Regions from separate parts of the Rhizobium sp. SU303 genome, predicted to be linked through region 2. Evidence: riboswitches for the same ligand, from Rfam matches in the RefSeq annotation. Region 2 holds a riboswitch; each other region holds the start of a gene.
What was found. A riboswitch is a leader RNA that binds a small molecule or an ion and turns the genes downstream of it on or off. The one in region 2 is predicted to bind cobalamin.
Positions count from the first base shown of each region.

Region 1: linked by a shared signal. The riboswitch ahead of nrdH (glutaredoxin-like protein NrdH) and the one ahead of cobU (bifunctional adenosylcobinamide kinase/adenosylcobinamide-phosphate guanylyltransferase) in region 2 are both predicted to bind cobalamin.
Region 3: linked by a shared signal. The riboswitch ahead of bluB (5,6-dimethylbenzimidazole synthase) and the one ahead of cobU (bifunctional adenosylcobinamide kinase/adenosylcobinamide-phosphate guanylyltransferase) in region 2 are both predicted to bind cobalamin.

Region 1 is NZ_CP088095.1:4,122,725-4,127,903, forward strand. Features, by position in the region: gene RlegSU303_RS20350 (adenylate/guanylate cyclase domain-containing protein) at 1-293, opposite strand, end outside; gene nrdF (class 1b ribonucleoside-diphosphate reductase subunit beta) at 398-1,372, opposite strand; gene nrdE (class 1b ribonucleoside-diphosphate reductase subunit alpha) at 1,545-3,749, opposite strand; gene nrdI (class Ib ribonucleoside-diphosphate reductase assembly flavoprotein NrdI) at 3,728-4,132, opposite strand; gene nrdH (glutaredoxin-like protein NrdH) at 4,147-4,368, opposite strand; cobalamin riboswitch at 4,649-4,872, opposite strand; gene RlegSU303_RS20375 (heavy metal translocating P-type ATPase) at 5,114-5,179, opposite strand, start outside.
Region 2 is NZ_CP088095.1:2,577,130-2,582,308, forward strand. Features, by position in the region: gene cobN (cobaltochelatase subunit CobN) at 1-2,503, opposite strand, end outside; gene cobW (cobalamin biosynthesis protein CobW) at 2,508-3,557, opposite strand; gene cobU (bifunctional adenosylcobinamide kinase/adenosylcobinamide-phosphate guanylyltransferase) at 3,562-4,071, opposite strand; cobalamin riboswitch at 4,450-4,846, opposite strand; gene RlegSU303_RS12900 (chloride channel protein) at 5,100-5,179, shown strand, end outside.
Region 3 is NZ_CP088095.1:2,423,087-2,428,265, reverse strand. Features, by position in the region: gene RlegSU303_RS12145 (methyl-accepting chemotaxis protein) at 1-989, opposite strand, end outside; cobalamin riboswitch at 1,358-1,545, shown strand; gene bluB (5,6-dimethylbenzimidazole synthase) at 1,588-2,274, shown strand; gene RlegSU303_RS12135 (adenylate/guanylate cyclase domain-containing protein) at 2,697-4,490, shown strand; gene RlegSU303_RS12130 (SDR family NAD(P)-dependent oxidoreductase) at 4,731-5,179, shown strand, end outside.

The sequences.
Region 1 (5,179 bases), 1.5 Mb from region 2:
AACTCCGGCGTGTTTTCGATACCATAGGCAAATGTGTCGATCTTCGCCTCCGCCAGGCCTTCTTTCCAGAGGATGCGGGCACCGACCCATTGCGGATGGTTCGTCCTGAAATGCAATGTCGCCCGCGCCACCGGCACCCCTGCCGCCAGCAGCTTCTCGCACATGTCCACCAGGATATTGTCGATGAACCGCTCACCGCGCGTCTCGTTAACCAGCCAGTCGAGAATCCGTCTTCTGCGGATCGGCCACACGCCTTCGTCCGCAATATCGGCCTTGTTCGAAAAGGATTGCATCAAAAACTCCCGCTACGCCACATCATCGGCGAGGACCAAATTTAGTTTCCGCTGAATGTGGGCGATGAGAGAGCAAATGATAAGAGGCAGACAGCGATCAAGCCTCAGAAATCCCAGTCCTCGTCCTCGGTCGCGACAGCCTTGCCGATCACATAGGAGGAACCGGAGCCGGAGAAGAAGTCGTGGTTCTCATCGGCATTCGGCGAAAGCGCTGACAGGATCGCCGGATTGACCTTGCAAGCCTCTGCCGGGAACAGCGCCTCATAGCCGAGGTTCATCAGCGCCTTGTTGGCATTGTAATGCAGGAATTTCTTGACGTCCTCGGTCAGCCCGACACCGTCATAGAGCGCTTCGGTATATTTCGCCTCGTTGTCATAGAGCTCGAGCAGCAGATCGAAGGCGAAATCCTTGATCTCCTGCTTCCGCTCGTCGCCGAGGCGTTCCAGCCCGCGCTGGAATTTGTAGCCGATATAATAGCCGTGCACAGCCTCATCGCGGATGATCAACCGGATCATGTCGGCCGTGTTGGTCAGCTTGGCCCGGCTCGACCAGTACATCGGCAGGTAGAAGCCGGAATAGAACAGGAAGCTTTCGAGGAAGACGCTCGCAACCTTCTTCTTCAACGGATCGCCGGAGCGATATTGCTCCATGATCAGCGCTGATTTCCGCTGCAGGAATTCGTTCTCCTCCGACCAGCGATAGGCATCATCGACATCGGGCGTCGAGCACAGCGTCGAGAAGATCGAGGAATAGGAGCGCGCATGCACCGCCTCCATGAAGGAGATGTTGGAAAGCACCGCCTCCTCATGCTGCGTCACCGCATCCTCCATCAGCCGGATGGAACCGACGCCATTCTGGATCGTATCGAGCAGCGTCAATCCGGTAAAGACGCGGATGGTCAGCTGCTGCTCGACCGGCGTCAGCGTCGCCCAGGAGGGAATGTCGTTGGAGAGCGGCACCTTTTCCGGCAGCCAGAAATTGCCGGTGAGCCGGTTCCAGACTTCGAGATCCTTGTCGTCCTCGATGCGGTTCCAGTTGATGGCGCGCACGCGGCAAGCGGGTTTGATTTGCATGTTCATTAGGTGGTCCCTCTTGAGGAATATGTCTGGGCGCCCCCTCATCCGCCTGCCGGCACCTTCTCCCCGCTGGGGAGAAGAGACTGGTGGCAGCGTCATCCCCAACCAAGTCCCCTCTCCCCAGCGGGGAGAGGGTTAGGGTGAGGGGGCTTCTGGCTCGAGGCCCGATATCAAATCACAGCGTACAAGACACGCAGCCCTGCACCTCGGTGCCGGACAGCGCCATCTGGCGCAGGCGGATGTAGTAGATCGTCTTGATGCCCTTCTTCCAGGCATGGATCTGCGCCTTGTTGATGTCACGCGTCGTTGCCGTATCACGGAAGAACAAGGTCAGAGACAGGCCTTGGTCGACATGCTGGGTCGCCGCCGCATAGGTGTCGATGATCTTCTCCGGCCCGATCTCGTAGGCATCCTGATAATAGTCGAGATTGTCGTTGGTCATGAACGGCGCCGGATAATAGACACGGCCGATCTTGCCTTCCTTGCGGATCTCGATCTTCGAGACGATCGGATGGATCGAGGAGGTCGAGTGGTTGATATAAGAGATCGAGCCTGTCGGCGGCACCGCCTGCAGGTTCTGGTTATAGAGGCCGGAGGCCATCACCGCCTTCTTCAACGCCACCCAATCTTCCTGCGTCGGAATGTGAATGCCTGACGTCTCGAACAGCGCCCTCACCGTCTCCGTCGCCGGCTCCCAGCGCTGCTCCGTATATTTGTCGAAATATTCGCCGGAGGCATATTTCGAGTTCTCGAAGCCCTTGAAGCTTGTGCCGCGTTCGACCGCCAAAAGATTCGAGGCGCGGATCGCGTGGTAGGTCACCGTATAGAAATAGATGTTGGTGAAATCGACGCCTTCCTCGGAGCCGTAGAAGATGCGTTCGCGGGCGAGATAGCCGTGCAGGTTCATCTGGCCGAGTCCGATTGCATGGCTCTCGTCATTGCCCTTCTCGATCGAGGGAACCGAGGAAATGTGACTCATGTCGGAAACGGCCGTCAGGGCCTGGATCGAGGTCTCGATCGTCTTGCCGAAATCGGCCGAATCCATTGCCGCCGCGATATTCAGCGAGCCGAGATTGCAGGAAATATCCTTGCCGAGATGTTTGTAGGAAAGGTCGTCATTATATTCGCTCGCCTCGCTCACCTGCAGGATTTCCGAGCATAGATTGCTCATCGAAATACGCCCGGCGATCGGGTTCGCCCGGTTCACCGTGTCCTCGAACATGATGTAGGGGTAGCCGCTCTCGAATTGGATTTCAGCAAGCACCTGGAAGAATTCGCGCGCCTTGATCTTCTTCTTGGAGATGCGGGCATCATCAGCCATTTCGCGATACTTTTCCGTCACCGAAATCTCGGTGAAGGGCACGCCATAGACGCGCTCCACGTCATAGGGCGAGAACAGGTACATGTCCTCATTGTTCTTGGCGAGTTCGAAGGTGATGTCGGGCACGACGACACCGAGCGACAGCGTTTTGATGCGGATCTTCTCGTCGGCATTTTCGCGCTTGGTGTCGAGAAAGCGCATGATGTCAGGGTGATGGGCATTGAGATAGACGGCCCCCGCCCCCTGCCGCGCGCCGAGCTGGTTGGCATAGGAGAAACTGTCTTCGAGTAGCTTCATGACAGGGATGATCCCCGAGGACTGGTTCTCGATATGCTTGATCGGCGCGCCCGCCTCGCGGATATTCGTCAGCGAAAGCGCCACGCCGCCGCCGCGCTTCGACAATTGCAGCGCCGAATTGATCGACCGGCCGATCGATTCCATATTGTCCTCGACACGCAACAGGAAGCAGGAAACCAGTTCGCCGCGCTGCCTCTTGCCGGCATTGAGGAAAGTCGGCGTCGCCGGCTGGAAACGGCCGGAAATGATCTCGTCGACCATGTCCCGGGCAAGGCCCTCGTCGCCGCGTGCCAGCGCCAGCGCCACCATGCAGATACGGTCCTCGTAGCGTTCGAGATAGCGCTTTCCGTCGAAGGTCTTCAGCGTATAGCTGGTGTAATATTTGAAGGCGCCGAGGAAGGTCGGGAAGCGGAATTTCTTGGCATAGGCTTGGTCGAACAGATCCCGCACGAAATTGAAGGAATACTGGTCGAGAACCTCCTGCTCGTAATAGCCCTCGGTCACGAGGTAATCGAGCTTTTCCCGGAGATTGTGAAAGAACACCGTGTTCTGGTTCACATGCTGCAGGAAATACTGCTTGGCAGCCATTCGATCCTTGTCGAGCTGGATCCGCCCCTCATCGTCATAGAGGTTCAGCATCGCATTCAGCGCGTGGTAGTCGAGCGCTTCCGCCGCTTTCAAAGGGCGTTCGCCGGCGGGATGAGCAAAAGTGTTATGCGGTTTTGCGCCCGCATCCCGCGTCAGAGTTGTTCCCGTGTCCAAAACCGTTCCATTCCGTGTTTGACGTTGGCGACGTCGTCTTCCGTGCCCAGCAGCTCGAACCTGTAGAGATAAGGCACTTGGCATTTCCGCGAGATGACGTCGCCCGCGAGCCCGTATGTCTCGCCGAAATTGCTGTTGCCCGCCGCGATCACGCCGCGGATGTGTCCTCGGTTTTCCGCATCGTTGAGGAAACGGATCACCTGCTTGGGAACGGCACCCTTGCCGCCGTCGCCGCTATAGGTCGGCACAACAAGCACGAAGGGTTCGCGAATTTGGAACGCGTCTGCGCCAATTGGCGGAATGCGCGCCGCGCGCAGTCCGAGCTTGGCGACGAACCGATGGGTATTCTCGGATCGGCTGGAATAATAGACGATCAGCCCCATCGTCTGTCCTCAGCTCAGGAGAGCGCGCTGATCATGTCGGGACGGAAGCCCGCCCAATGCTGCTCGCCGGCGATGACGACAGGCGCCTGCATGTAGCCGAGGCTGCGGACGCGATCGAGCGCTTCGGCATCCTGCGAGATATCGATGATGTCATAATCGACACCCAGGCGGTCCAGAGCGCGGTACGTGGCAGTGCACTGGACGCAGGCAGGCTTGCTGTAAACGGTAATGGACATGATATTCCTCGTGACGACGTGTTTGGGCGCAGGACATCGATCGGAAATCTGTCGATAGCCGTCGAAAAATTCTCTGATGATTTGAGCGATGCGGCTGTTTAGCCGCTGGGCATACTCCGCCCTCTACCTAGCACGGGTGGCGGCCTGAACTGAGATACTGACATGACTTCACCCCGAAGTGGCTCAATACGAAGGTTTCGGCGGCGGAGGTTCGGGCCTGCGAAACGCGATGCGGAGATTCCCCGCAGCCATGCAACGCAATCTTCCGGACACCCCGCCCGTGGACGTTTCGCTCGAGGCAGGTCTCCTGGCTCACGGGTCAAAGCGCCTGCCCAGCCTTCCCGGAGCATCATGCTCCAGTGACCTGAAATCGGACAGTTGCTCGCCGCTTACAGTTGCGGGGGCAGCTCCGGCATTGCCGCGCCATGATGGCGAAACGCACCGAATTCCCGTCTTAGCCATCGATCCCTACGAATCGATGGAACCTCGAACACTAGATATAGTACGCCAATCCAAATTCGCGTCAACGGATGGTTTGTGCATTGCGTTACGACAGGTTTGAAATCGCTACGTTCCTGTGAAAAACATGGATAACGAAAGCTTAAGGAAAGCAGGCTGTGGAGAAAGCCTCGACGAAGAGAGCCGACCCTATGGCCGGTCCCGCGATTTTCGATTCAAGATCAGGCCCGAATCGTCGATAGGACATCCCCCGGTGACGAACGCCGGAGGGAGGAAGTCAGGAATGTTATATCTTTATCCGAAGCAGCCGCAGCGCGTTGATCGTCACCAGCACGGTGGCGCCGGTATCGGC
Region 2 (5,179 bases):
CCCACAAGGGGGAGGGACTTACCGCTACGCCTGCGGCAACCTCTGCGACCAAAGCTGATAGTGAGACGGTGCGCCCAGCAAGCCCCTCCCCCTTGTGGGGAGGGGTTGGGGCGGGGTCTTTTAGCTGAGAAGGGTTTTTCAACGCATCCCCGGCAATCGCCCGCTGCAAGCTCGCATCCCCACCGTCACCCAGCCCGCGCGGCACCCGTGCCAATGCCACGGTCAGGTCCGTCAGTAGCCGCCCCTCTGGCGACACACCGAACACATGCAGTCCATCGCGGATCTGCATTTCCTTGAGGTCGCAGAGATAGGCGTCGAGTTTCTTCAGCGCCTCGCCCTCGCTTTCGCCCTTGGCGATGCCGGCATCACGGTCGAGGCCGATATCGGTGACGAGATCGAGGATCTGGCGGCTGAGCAGACGAATGCGGCGGGGATCGCCGCCGGACGCTTCATAATATTCGTCGACCAGCGCCTCCAGATCCTTTAGCGGCCCATAGCTTTCGGCCCGCGTCAAAGGCGGCGTGAGGTGGTCGATGATGACGGCCGCACTTCGGCGCTTGGCCTGCGTGCCCTCACCCGGATCGTTGACGATGAAGGGATAGAGGTGCGGCAACGGCCCGAGAATCGCTTCCGGATAACATGTCGCCGACAGCGCCAGCGCCTTGCCCGGCAGCCATTCGAGATTGCCGTGCTTGCCCATATGGATGACAGCATGGGCACCGAACTCAAGGCGCAGGAAAGCGTAGAAGGCGAGATAACCGTGCGGCGGTACGAGATCCGGCGAATGATAACTCTCTTTCGGATCGATATTATAGCCACGCGCCGGCTGGATGCCGACGAGCACCTCGCCGAAGCGCGCAAAAGGCGGGGCGAAGACGCCCTCGCGAAAATACGGATCGTCTTGCGGATTGCCCCAGCGGGCTCTCACCTCATCCTGAATCTTATTGGGAAGAGATTCCAGGAAGCTGTTGTACCGACTCAGGGAAAGCGTCTCGCGAATGATCTTTCCGTCGGAACCGGAATTGGTCGGCCCTTCCATCAGGTGGCGGATCAGCGCGTCGCCGTCGACGGGAATCTCAGCGACCGGATAACCCGCCGCCCGCATAGCCTTCAGCACCTCGATGGTGCCTTCAGGCGTATCCAAGCCGACCCCGTTGCCAAGCCGGCCGTCCCGGTTCGGATAGTTCGCCATGACGAGCGCGATGCGCCGGTCGCCCGCGGAAGTCTTGCGCAGCCGTGCCCAATTGCCAGCAAGCTCCGCCGTATAACGTACCCGGCCAGCATCCGGTTCGCTGGCGACAATATTCGTCTCGACGGCAGCATCGTAGCGCGCCGCCGTCTTGAAGGAGATCGCCCGCGCCAGCACCCGGCCATCGACTTCAGGCAGCGCCACGTTCATGCCGAGATCGCGCGCCGACAGGCCTTGGGAGGACGCAGCCCATGTCTCCCTCGACGAAGCCGACAGAATCGCCTGCAGCACGATCGCCTCATCCGCCTCCAACACCGTCTGCTGCCGGTCCGCACCTGGCGCGGAGACGGCAAAGCCGGTCGTGTTGATGACGACATCGGGTTTCAGCGCCGAAAACACGCTTTCGAGAATGCCTGTGGAAACCGGATCCTTGAGGCTATAGGCGAAGACCGGCAGCGGCCGGAGGCCGAGTGTCATCAGCGCTTCGATCAGAGCTTCGATCGGCCCGGTCTCGCCACTTTGGACGAGGGCGCGGTAGAAGCTGATGGCGACTGTCGGCTTCTCGGCTTGCTCCCTCTTCTCCCCAGCGGGGAGAAGGTGGCCCGAAGGGTCGGATGAGGGGGGGGCTCGACAAACTCCGGCGTCCCACTCCTGCTGCTCGCTCCCTCCGTCGCTCGCCCCCCTCATCTGCCCTGCCGGGCATCTTCTCCCCGCTGGGGAGAAGAGGGAATCGGTAATCCGCCGCCACTCCTCGACCCCGATCAACCCCCGCCCCGGCCACCAAATACCAGCCTTCATCAAAGGCACCGCCGGCGCCGGCTTCTCGGCGCCTGAGAGCATCACCTCGGCATAATCGAGAAAGGCCCGCGCGTTGGCATCGCCGCCCTCGATCAGATAGGCCCAGAGCGCGTTGAGGTCTTCGAGCCCGATATTCGAGAAAGGAACCAGCCCGGCATCCGGCCTGGCATCACCCGGCAGCACCGCAATCAGCGCACCGGCGCGCGCGGCTGCCGCATGCAGCGCTTCCAGCGCATAGTGGAAATAGCTGGCGCCGCCCAGCGCACGCACGATGATCAGCTTCGCATGCCGCGCCGTGCGCTCGACATAGGTATCAACCGACATCGGATGCTTGAGGCTCATCAGGCTGGCAAGCCGGAGCGAAGGTGCGCCCCTGCACTCGCGATGGGCGGCTGCGATCGCGGCAAGCTCGCTGTCGGCCGCCGACAGGAACAGGATATCGCCCGGCGTCTGCCCGAGGTCGATTGCCTCCTCGCCGTCGCTGATCGTTCCCTGTTGAGCCAGAAGCAGATGCATCGGGTTACGCCAGCGCTTCGATCGCCGCCCTCACCGCGTCCTGATCCATTTCGTGCAGGCCGATGACGACAAGGCGGGTGGCGCGCTTTTCGCCAGGCGTCCAGGCGCGGTCGAAATAATGGTCGATGCGGCTCCCGACGGCCTGGAGCTGCAGCCGCATCGGCTTGTCGGAGACATCGACGAAACCCTTGAGGCGCAGCACGTCATGGGCTGAAATAACAGTCTTCAGCGACTCGATGAAGCCGGCGGGATCGGCGACCGGGCCGAGTTCGGCGACGAAGCTGTCGAATTCGTCATGGTCGTGCGGCGCACCATCCTCATGCTCCAGCTCGTGATGCGACTTGCGATTGGCGACATCGTCCTCCGTACCGATGCCGAGGCCGAGCAGGATGCCGGCCGACACCTCGCCGTTCCGCGCCTCGATCATCACGGGCTTGCGCACCGTGCGGGAGGCGACCTCGTCGCGCACCCTGATGAGGCCGGCAGCGTCGATCAGGTCGGTCTTGTTGAGCACGATGAGATCGGCGCAGGTCAGCTGATCCTCGAACAACTCCTCGATCGGGCTCTCGTGATCGAGCGATTCATCCTCGGCGCGGCGCGCATCGACGGCATCGTGGTCGTCGGCAAAACGGCCGGCGGCAACAGCGGCGCTGTCGACCACCGTGATGACGCCGTCGACGGTCACCTGGGTGCGAATGTCGGGCCAGTTGAAGGCGGCGACCAGCGGCTGCGGCAAAGCAAGGCCCGAGGTTTCGATGACTATATGGTCGGGCCGCTGTTCGCGCTCGAGCAGTTTCGTCATCGTCGGTATGAAATCGTCCGCAACGGTGCAGCAAATGCAGCCGTTGGTCAGCTCGATAATGTCGTCCTCGGTGCAATTCTCCGCACCGCAGCCCTTCAGCACGTCGCCGTCGACGCCGAGATCGCCGAATTCGTTGATGATCAGCGCGATCTTCTTGCCGCCGGCATTGGTGAGCAGGTTGCGGATCATCGTCGTCTTGCCGGCGCCAAGAAAGCCGGTGATGACGGTTGCGGGAATCTTTTGCTGGTTCATGGACTTAACCCTTCATTTTCAGCGGCAGGCCTGCCGCGATGAAATAGACTTCGGCGGCCTTCGCCGCGATCGATTGGTGCAAGCGGCCGGCATGATCGCGAAAATCCCGCGCCATGCGATTGTCGGGCACGATGCCGAGACCCACCTCGTTGGAAACGAAAACGAGCCGCGCTTTCGCGGCGGGAAGGAAATCGGCAAGCGTCGCAAATTCGACCACCATGTCGCGCTCCTCCATCATCAGATTTGTGGCCCAGAGCGTTAGGCAATCGATCAGCACGATGCGCCCCTCGCCGTCGATGGCGGCGAGTTTACCGACGAGGTCGAGCGGCTCTTCATGCGTCGTCCAGGACGGGCCGCGATCGGCCTTGTGTTGGGCGATGCGCGCCCGCATCTCCTCGTCCCAGGCGCGGCCGGTGGCGACGTAGTGGCGATCGAGGCCGGTCGCGCTGACGAGGGCTTCGGCGAATCGGGATTTGCCGGAACGTGCGCCGCCCAGGATGAAGGTGGCGGTCATATTCAAACGCCCCTCAGGGAGGGTGCGTAGCCGTGGCTTGCTCCGAGTGCATCTGTCTCGGTTACTGAGGGTGTGACACCCCCCTCTGTCCTGCCGGACATCTCCCCCACAAGGGGGGAGATTGAATCGCCGAGAGCTTTTCTCCAAACAATTGATGTAGGACGACGGTCGTGCTGCTTGCCGATCTCCCTCCTTGTGGGGGAGATGTCCGGCAGGACAGAGGGGGGTACCGCACATTCGACATAAGCGGCCGAAAACACTCCTCCTGCAGCGCTGCTTGGAGGCGTGGCGTGCGCCGCACCAGGCCGCGCCGAATTCAATCGTTCAGCCAAGACAACCTCCGTGCTGGCAACGGGCATAGTGCCCAGGGTTGGGCTTCTCGCCCGGCACGGGATGGCAGGTCTCCTGGCTCGCGGTTATCGGCCGCGATCGGGGCAGACCGGAAACCGGTCGCCCTGATCGTGCCAGCGGATCATCCTCGCCTTCCCGGCTGCATCAGTGAAAAGGTGGACGATTCGTAGACTTGAGAGGCGTCCGACCCCGGTTGATCACCATGCATATCCAGTGGCTTTTCCGGCATGTCGTCCATCCCGCCTGCTTGCATTATTGCAAGCCGTCAGCCGGAAGGGCCTGATGCCGGATGGAAGACCCTGACCGCTCTACAGTCGCGGGGTCGGCTGTGATGAAGGCGCCCGGCTTGGGTCCGCCTCGTCACATTCCCTTTTCATCCGGAAGGGCGCAACACCGATCCGGAACCATCCGTTATGTCAGGATGGTCAGTCGACCATCCGTTATCTGGATGGTTAGGCAAGCGCAGGGGTGAAGTCAACCGGCCTTGGAGACAGGGCAATGGCAAGTCAAGCAGCGCGACCCCGCCAACACGACTTACCCCACTTGGAATATCGTCATTTATCAGGGACTTACGCCATGAAAATCTGCCATGCGCGCCGGCTTTTCGCCGCAATTGCGTTGCAAGCGGACTGCACCTTCGCCCTTGACCGGGCCTCTCCCTGCCTAGTTGTCTAGCCATGCTTATGAAATTGGATCGGCGCCGTTTCCGCGCGCTGCGTGTTTTCTTCGATCCGGGACGCCTGCGGGCGCTGACCCG
Region 3 (5,179 bases), 150 kb from region 2:
AGCGCGGCCGCGACCGCTTCGACCATGTTGTTGAAATCCTGCCGCAATTTATCGAATTCGGGGCCGAGATCGGCCAGGTGTATCGAGAAGTCGCCTGCGGCAAGCTTTTCCAATGAAGTTGCAAGAGCGGTCATGACCAGCCGTTGAGTTTTGCTGGCCTCTTCGGTGAACAATGTGTTGCGTGCCCGTTCGGCGTCGAGCGAAGCGCTCTGCTCGGCAGCGGCCTGCTCTCTTTCGACCTTCGCTATCGCTTCATGACGGAAAACTTCCAACGCGCGTGCCAGAAAACCAATCTCGTCGCCATTTTCCTTGTAGGTAACAGGGGAGACCAGATCGCCTTTCTGCAGCGCGCTGATGCGTTCGCTGAGGATCCTGATGGGCCAGCCAACAAGGCTGCGCATGGCGAGAAGGAAGGCGACGACGGCCAAGGCGGTGATCAGCGACTGGGTGAGCAGCGAAACGAGAACCTTCTGCCTGACTTCAGCAGCGATTTTTTCGACGGACCAGTTCGTGACGATATAGCCGGTGGCCTTGCCTGATTTGTCCAGCGGGAGCGGCGCGATGATCGTGACCACGCCGGCGGATACCCCGCCGTCATCGATCGTCGTTTTTTCCGGCTTGGCGCTGAGGCTCTTCACCAGATCGGCCGGTGCGGGCAGGCCGTTGATGCCGTCGCGTGTCCACGTGTCGACGGCGGCAGGTTCCGCGTTGAATGCGGCAAACTGCACGAGATCGAGCGAAGGGTCGTCGCGGTAGAGCGAATAAGCTTCACGGACCGCATTCGCCTTGCCCCACTTGACGCCGCCGGCGGCCAGGGAGGCAAACTGCTCCGCATCCTTGGACCAGTTGGCCTTGGCGCCATCGATCAATGCCCGGGTTTCGTACATCCACGTATAGGTGGCGAAAGCGGAAATGCCGCAGAGGTTGACGGCAACGATAATCGCCGCCAGCTTGGCTGTCAGAGGCATCGTTTTCAAAAAATGGAACATTCCGCGGCAGCCTAGAATTGCGGCTCAGTCGGACATGTTCCCGACCGGCGTCTCAATACGGGCATCCGCGCTGACGGTCACATCACGAGCCCTCATGCCCATGTCCGGATTGCAACCCAAAACGCGCAAACGCAGTGTGTATTTGATATGTGAATAAATCATAAAGTAGAATGGGATGCCGGAGCACACGCGTGTTATTTCGCTATTACGCCCGCTGGAGATCTGCCTCGCCCCGCTGGGGAGAAGAGGTATGTCGCGCGTCCGTGTTCCCTACGCCCCGGCCGAAGAAAAGAGACAGATGGCACCGCTCGGCGCGCGCGGCTAGAATCAACCATCAGGTTCGCGGCTTGCCGCCGCGCCGGTTTGCTGAAATAGATGCGCCGTCAGGTGCCCGCCGGTAAGGCGGGAGAATCGGGAATCCGGTGCAAAACCGGAACGTGCCCAACGCTGTAAGGCCGATGTTTGCCGCTTCATCATGCCACTGGCTTCTTGCCGGGAAGGCTACGGCAGACGGATGACGCCCAGTCAGAAGACCGGCCTGGCAAGATAGACCGATCCGCGCGGACGGCGGGGCGGTTGCGTTGTTGGGGATTTGACGATGCGACCCTTTGATGAGGATGCCCTTTCGGCGGCGTCCGGTTTTTCCTTGGCCGAACGCGAGGCCGTCTATCACGCGATCATGACGCGGCGCGACGTTCGCAGTCAGTTTCGACCCGATCCTTTGCCTGACGATGTTGTGCAGCGGCTGCTGACGGCCGCCCATCATGCACCCTCCGTCGGCTTCATGCAGCCCTGGAATTTCATTCTGGTGAAAAGTGCCGCTGTGCGGGCGCGCGTCCGGGATGCCTTCGCGAGCGCCAACGACGAGGCGGCGCTGATGTTTGCCGGCGAGCGGCAGCAGGCCTACCGCGCCCTCAAGCTCGAAGGCATCGTCGAGGCGCCGCTCGGCATATGCGTGACCTGCGATCCCACGCGCAGCGGCAGCGTAGTGCTGGGGCGCACCCACAATCCCAGGATGGATAGCTATTCCACAGTCTGCGCCATCCAGAATCTCTGGCTTGCGGCGCGGGCGGAAGGGGTCGGCATTGGCTGGGTCAGCATTTTTCGTGAAGGCGACCTGAAAACCATTCTCGGCATACCCGAGCATATCGAAGTGGTCGCCTGGCTCTGTGCCGGCTTCGTCGACCGGCTCTATGACGAGCCGGAACTCTCCGTCAAAGGCTGGCGGCAGCGGCTACCGCTCGAGGAGCTGGTCTTCCACGATGGATGGGGACTGAACACCTAGGCACGGTGGTCGAGCGTGGCCTCAATCGCACAGTCACGCCATTGACAGGCAAGGTGAGCAAACCGATGTCGGTATCGCCGACGCCGGGCGAGGCCGAGATATCTTTATTCCGTTATGCCGAACGCGGCATAACGGAATTTATCCCGAGCCCGAGACTATGCCGAGCCAGTTCCCCAAAGCTCGAGATTTCCGATAGTTCCCGATTGCAAGCTCGGCATATTCCACCGATCGCCCCTCGGCCGGAATGCGCCCGCAGCGGACTAAGCGATTGCCGTCGGTGGACGAGGCTGTTGAGCTCACGTGCACATCGTCGATGAGTGACACCGAGCGGATTGAGATCGTCTTGGATGCTTGGATGAGGTATCATCGCAGCAGCTTTCCAGAATACTGTCGATGACTGCCTCGCGTCAGCGGAGGACGAAATGACAACGCCTCAGGTCGAACGTAGGACCACGGCCGTGTTGGTTGCCGATGTCGTTGGGTACTGCCGACTCGTTGAGACTAACGAGGAAAGGGCGCTCGCGGCAATTAAGGAGCTCTGGGGTGCTGTGTTCCGACCGTTAATAGCTGAGTACCGTGGGCGGATCGTAAAATTGATGGGTGACGGCCTCATCGCGGAGTTCGGATCTGTTGTCGGAGCAGTTGCCTGTGCGGCGGCAGTACAAGAAAAGCTCGCCGCTCAACAGCAACAGGTTGCAGTTGAACGCCGTATCGTGCTCCGGATCGGCATAAACCTCGGAGACGTCGTGATCGACGGTGATGATCTTCTTGGCGACGGGGTCAATGTCGCTGCGCGCCTGGAGCAACTATGTCCGCCAGGCACCGTGCTCATATCCGGCTCAGCTCACGAACAACTGTCGGGAAAACTCGATCTCCACTTCGAGTATGTGGGCGAGCAGCACCTAAAGAATATCGCACGGCCGGTGAGGACCTACTGCATGGACGTCGGCGGCTTGACGCCAATGCTCCCAGCCAGCTCACGATCCGACAAACCGGCGGTCGCTGTTCTGCCTTTTGACAATATGAGCGCAGATCCTGATCAGGCTTATTTCAGCGACGGCATTACTGAAGACGTCATCACCGAGCTTTCGAGATTCAGAGAGCTCACGGTGATTGCCCGCAATTCCTCATTCGCCTTTCGCGGACAGAGCATGGACCTGCGTCAAATCGGACGCATGCTGGGAGCGGAGTATGTCGTGGAAGGAAGCGTTCGGCGGCTAGGAGATCGGGTACGCGTCACGGCGCAGCTTATTGAGGCCACGAGCGGGACACATCTGTGGGCCGAGCGTTACGACCGAGCGATGGAGGACGTATTCGCCATTCAAGAGGAGATCTCGCAGAACATCGTTGCGACGGTCGCCCAGCGTGTCCGGGACGATAGAGAGGTCTCGGCGCGGCGACGCCAGCCTGAGGACATGCACGCATATGACCTCTTCCTCCAGGCCAACCGCCTCTCCGACGACTTTACGCCCGGAAGCCAGGAACGAGTTCTTTCCCTGTTCGAGCGTGCAGTCAAAATCGACCCTACTTTTGCGCGGGCTTACACAGGCCTCGCATATGCATATCTCAATCGTGCGATCGATAATGGCATCGGTGCACCGCGGGAAAAGGACGAAAACAGGATAAAGGCACTTCGTTTTGCCGAGCAAGCGCTTGTGCTGGATCCAAATGATCCGAAGGTGCATTGCACACTTGGATTCATGTGTCTGACCTGGCGGGATTTTGATCGAGCCGAACGTCACCTGGATCTAGCTCGAACCATGAACCCGAACGATCCGATAATCCAGATCATCTGGGCTTGGATGCAGGGGGCCTTGGGCAGACCGGAACGTGGGCTGGCTGCCGCTCAAATTGCCTTGAGGATCAACCCGCGTCACCCGAGTTGGTATAACTACTATCTCTCGCGCATCCTGTTCCAACTCGGACGTTACAGTGAGGCCGCTGTGCTTCTCGAGCAACGAACCTTCGATTCCCCGATAAGGCATCCGCGAGACATGGCTTGGCGGGCGGCGGCCTATGGTCATCTAGGCAGGATCGAAGAGGCGAACGAATGTGGGGACGTATTTGTCCAGGCAGTGCGCACGCTGTGGATTGGTGACCCCGCCGCAGGGCCAGCGGAATACGTCGACTGGCTTGTTGATGTGTCATATCTGCGCGAGCCGAGGGATGTGGAGCGCCTGCGCGCTGGTCTACGTCTTGCCGGGTTGCCGGCCTGAAGCAGTGCGGGCTGCCGAACACCTAGAGAGATCTGAACATGGAACTGACGCCAGGCTGCATAACTATGCCGAGCTCGCCATTCCTGAACTATCGGAAATCTCGAGCTTTGGGGAACTGGCTCGGCATAATCGCGGGCTCGGGATAAATTCCTGGCCTTCATATCGATACGCTGAAGGCGAATCCCGGAATTTCCAATAGATATTCGGTTATCGGCGGCTCAATCGGAGGATAACGGCCCAATGAACATGATCGACTTGAAGGAACGCATCATCGTGATCACAGGCGGTGCGCGCGGCATCGGCTACGCTATCGCAGAGCGCGTCATCCAGTCTGGTGGCAAGGTGGCCATCTGGGACCTGAACGAAAACATGGCGAAGGACAGCGCTTCCGTTCTCGGATCTGGCACAGTTGCTTTCGGCGTCAACGTCGCAGATTCCCAATCAGTGAGGAACGCGGTGGCGGCGACCGAAGAGATTTTTGGCCGTATCGACGGGCTTGTCAATTCCGCCGGGATTACCGGCCCGGTAAAGCCCACGATCGAATACGATGTCAGCGAGTGGAAAGACGTCGTCGATGTCTGCCTCACGGGAACCTTCAATTGTTGCCGGCACGTCGTTCCGGTCATGTTACAGCGCGACTACGGGCGGATCGTGAACATCTCCTCGGTTGCGGGCAAGGAAGGAAATCC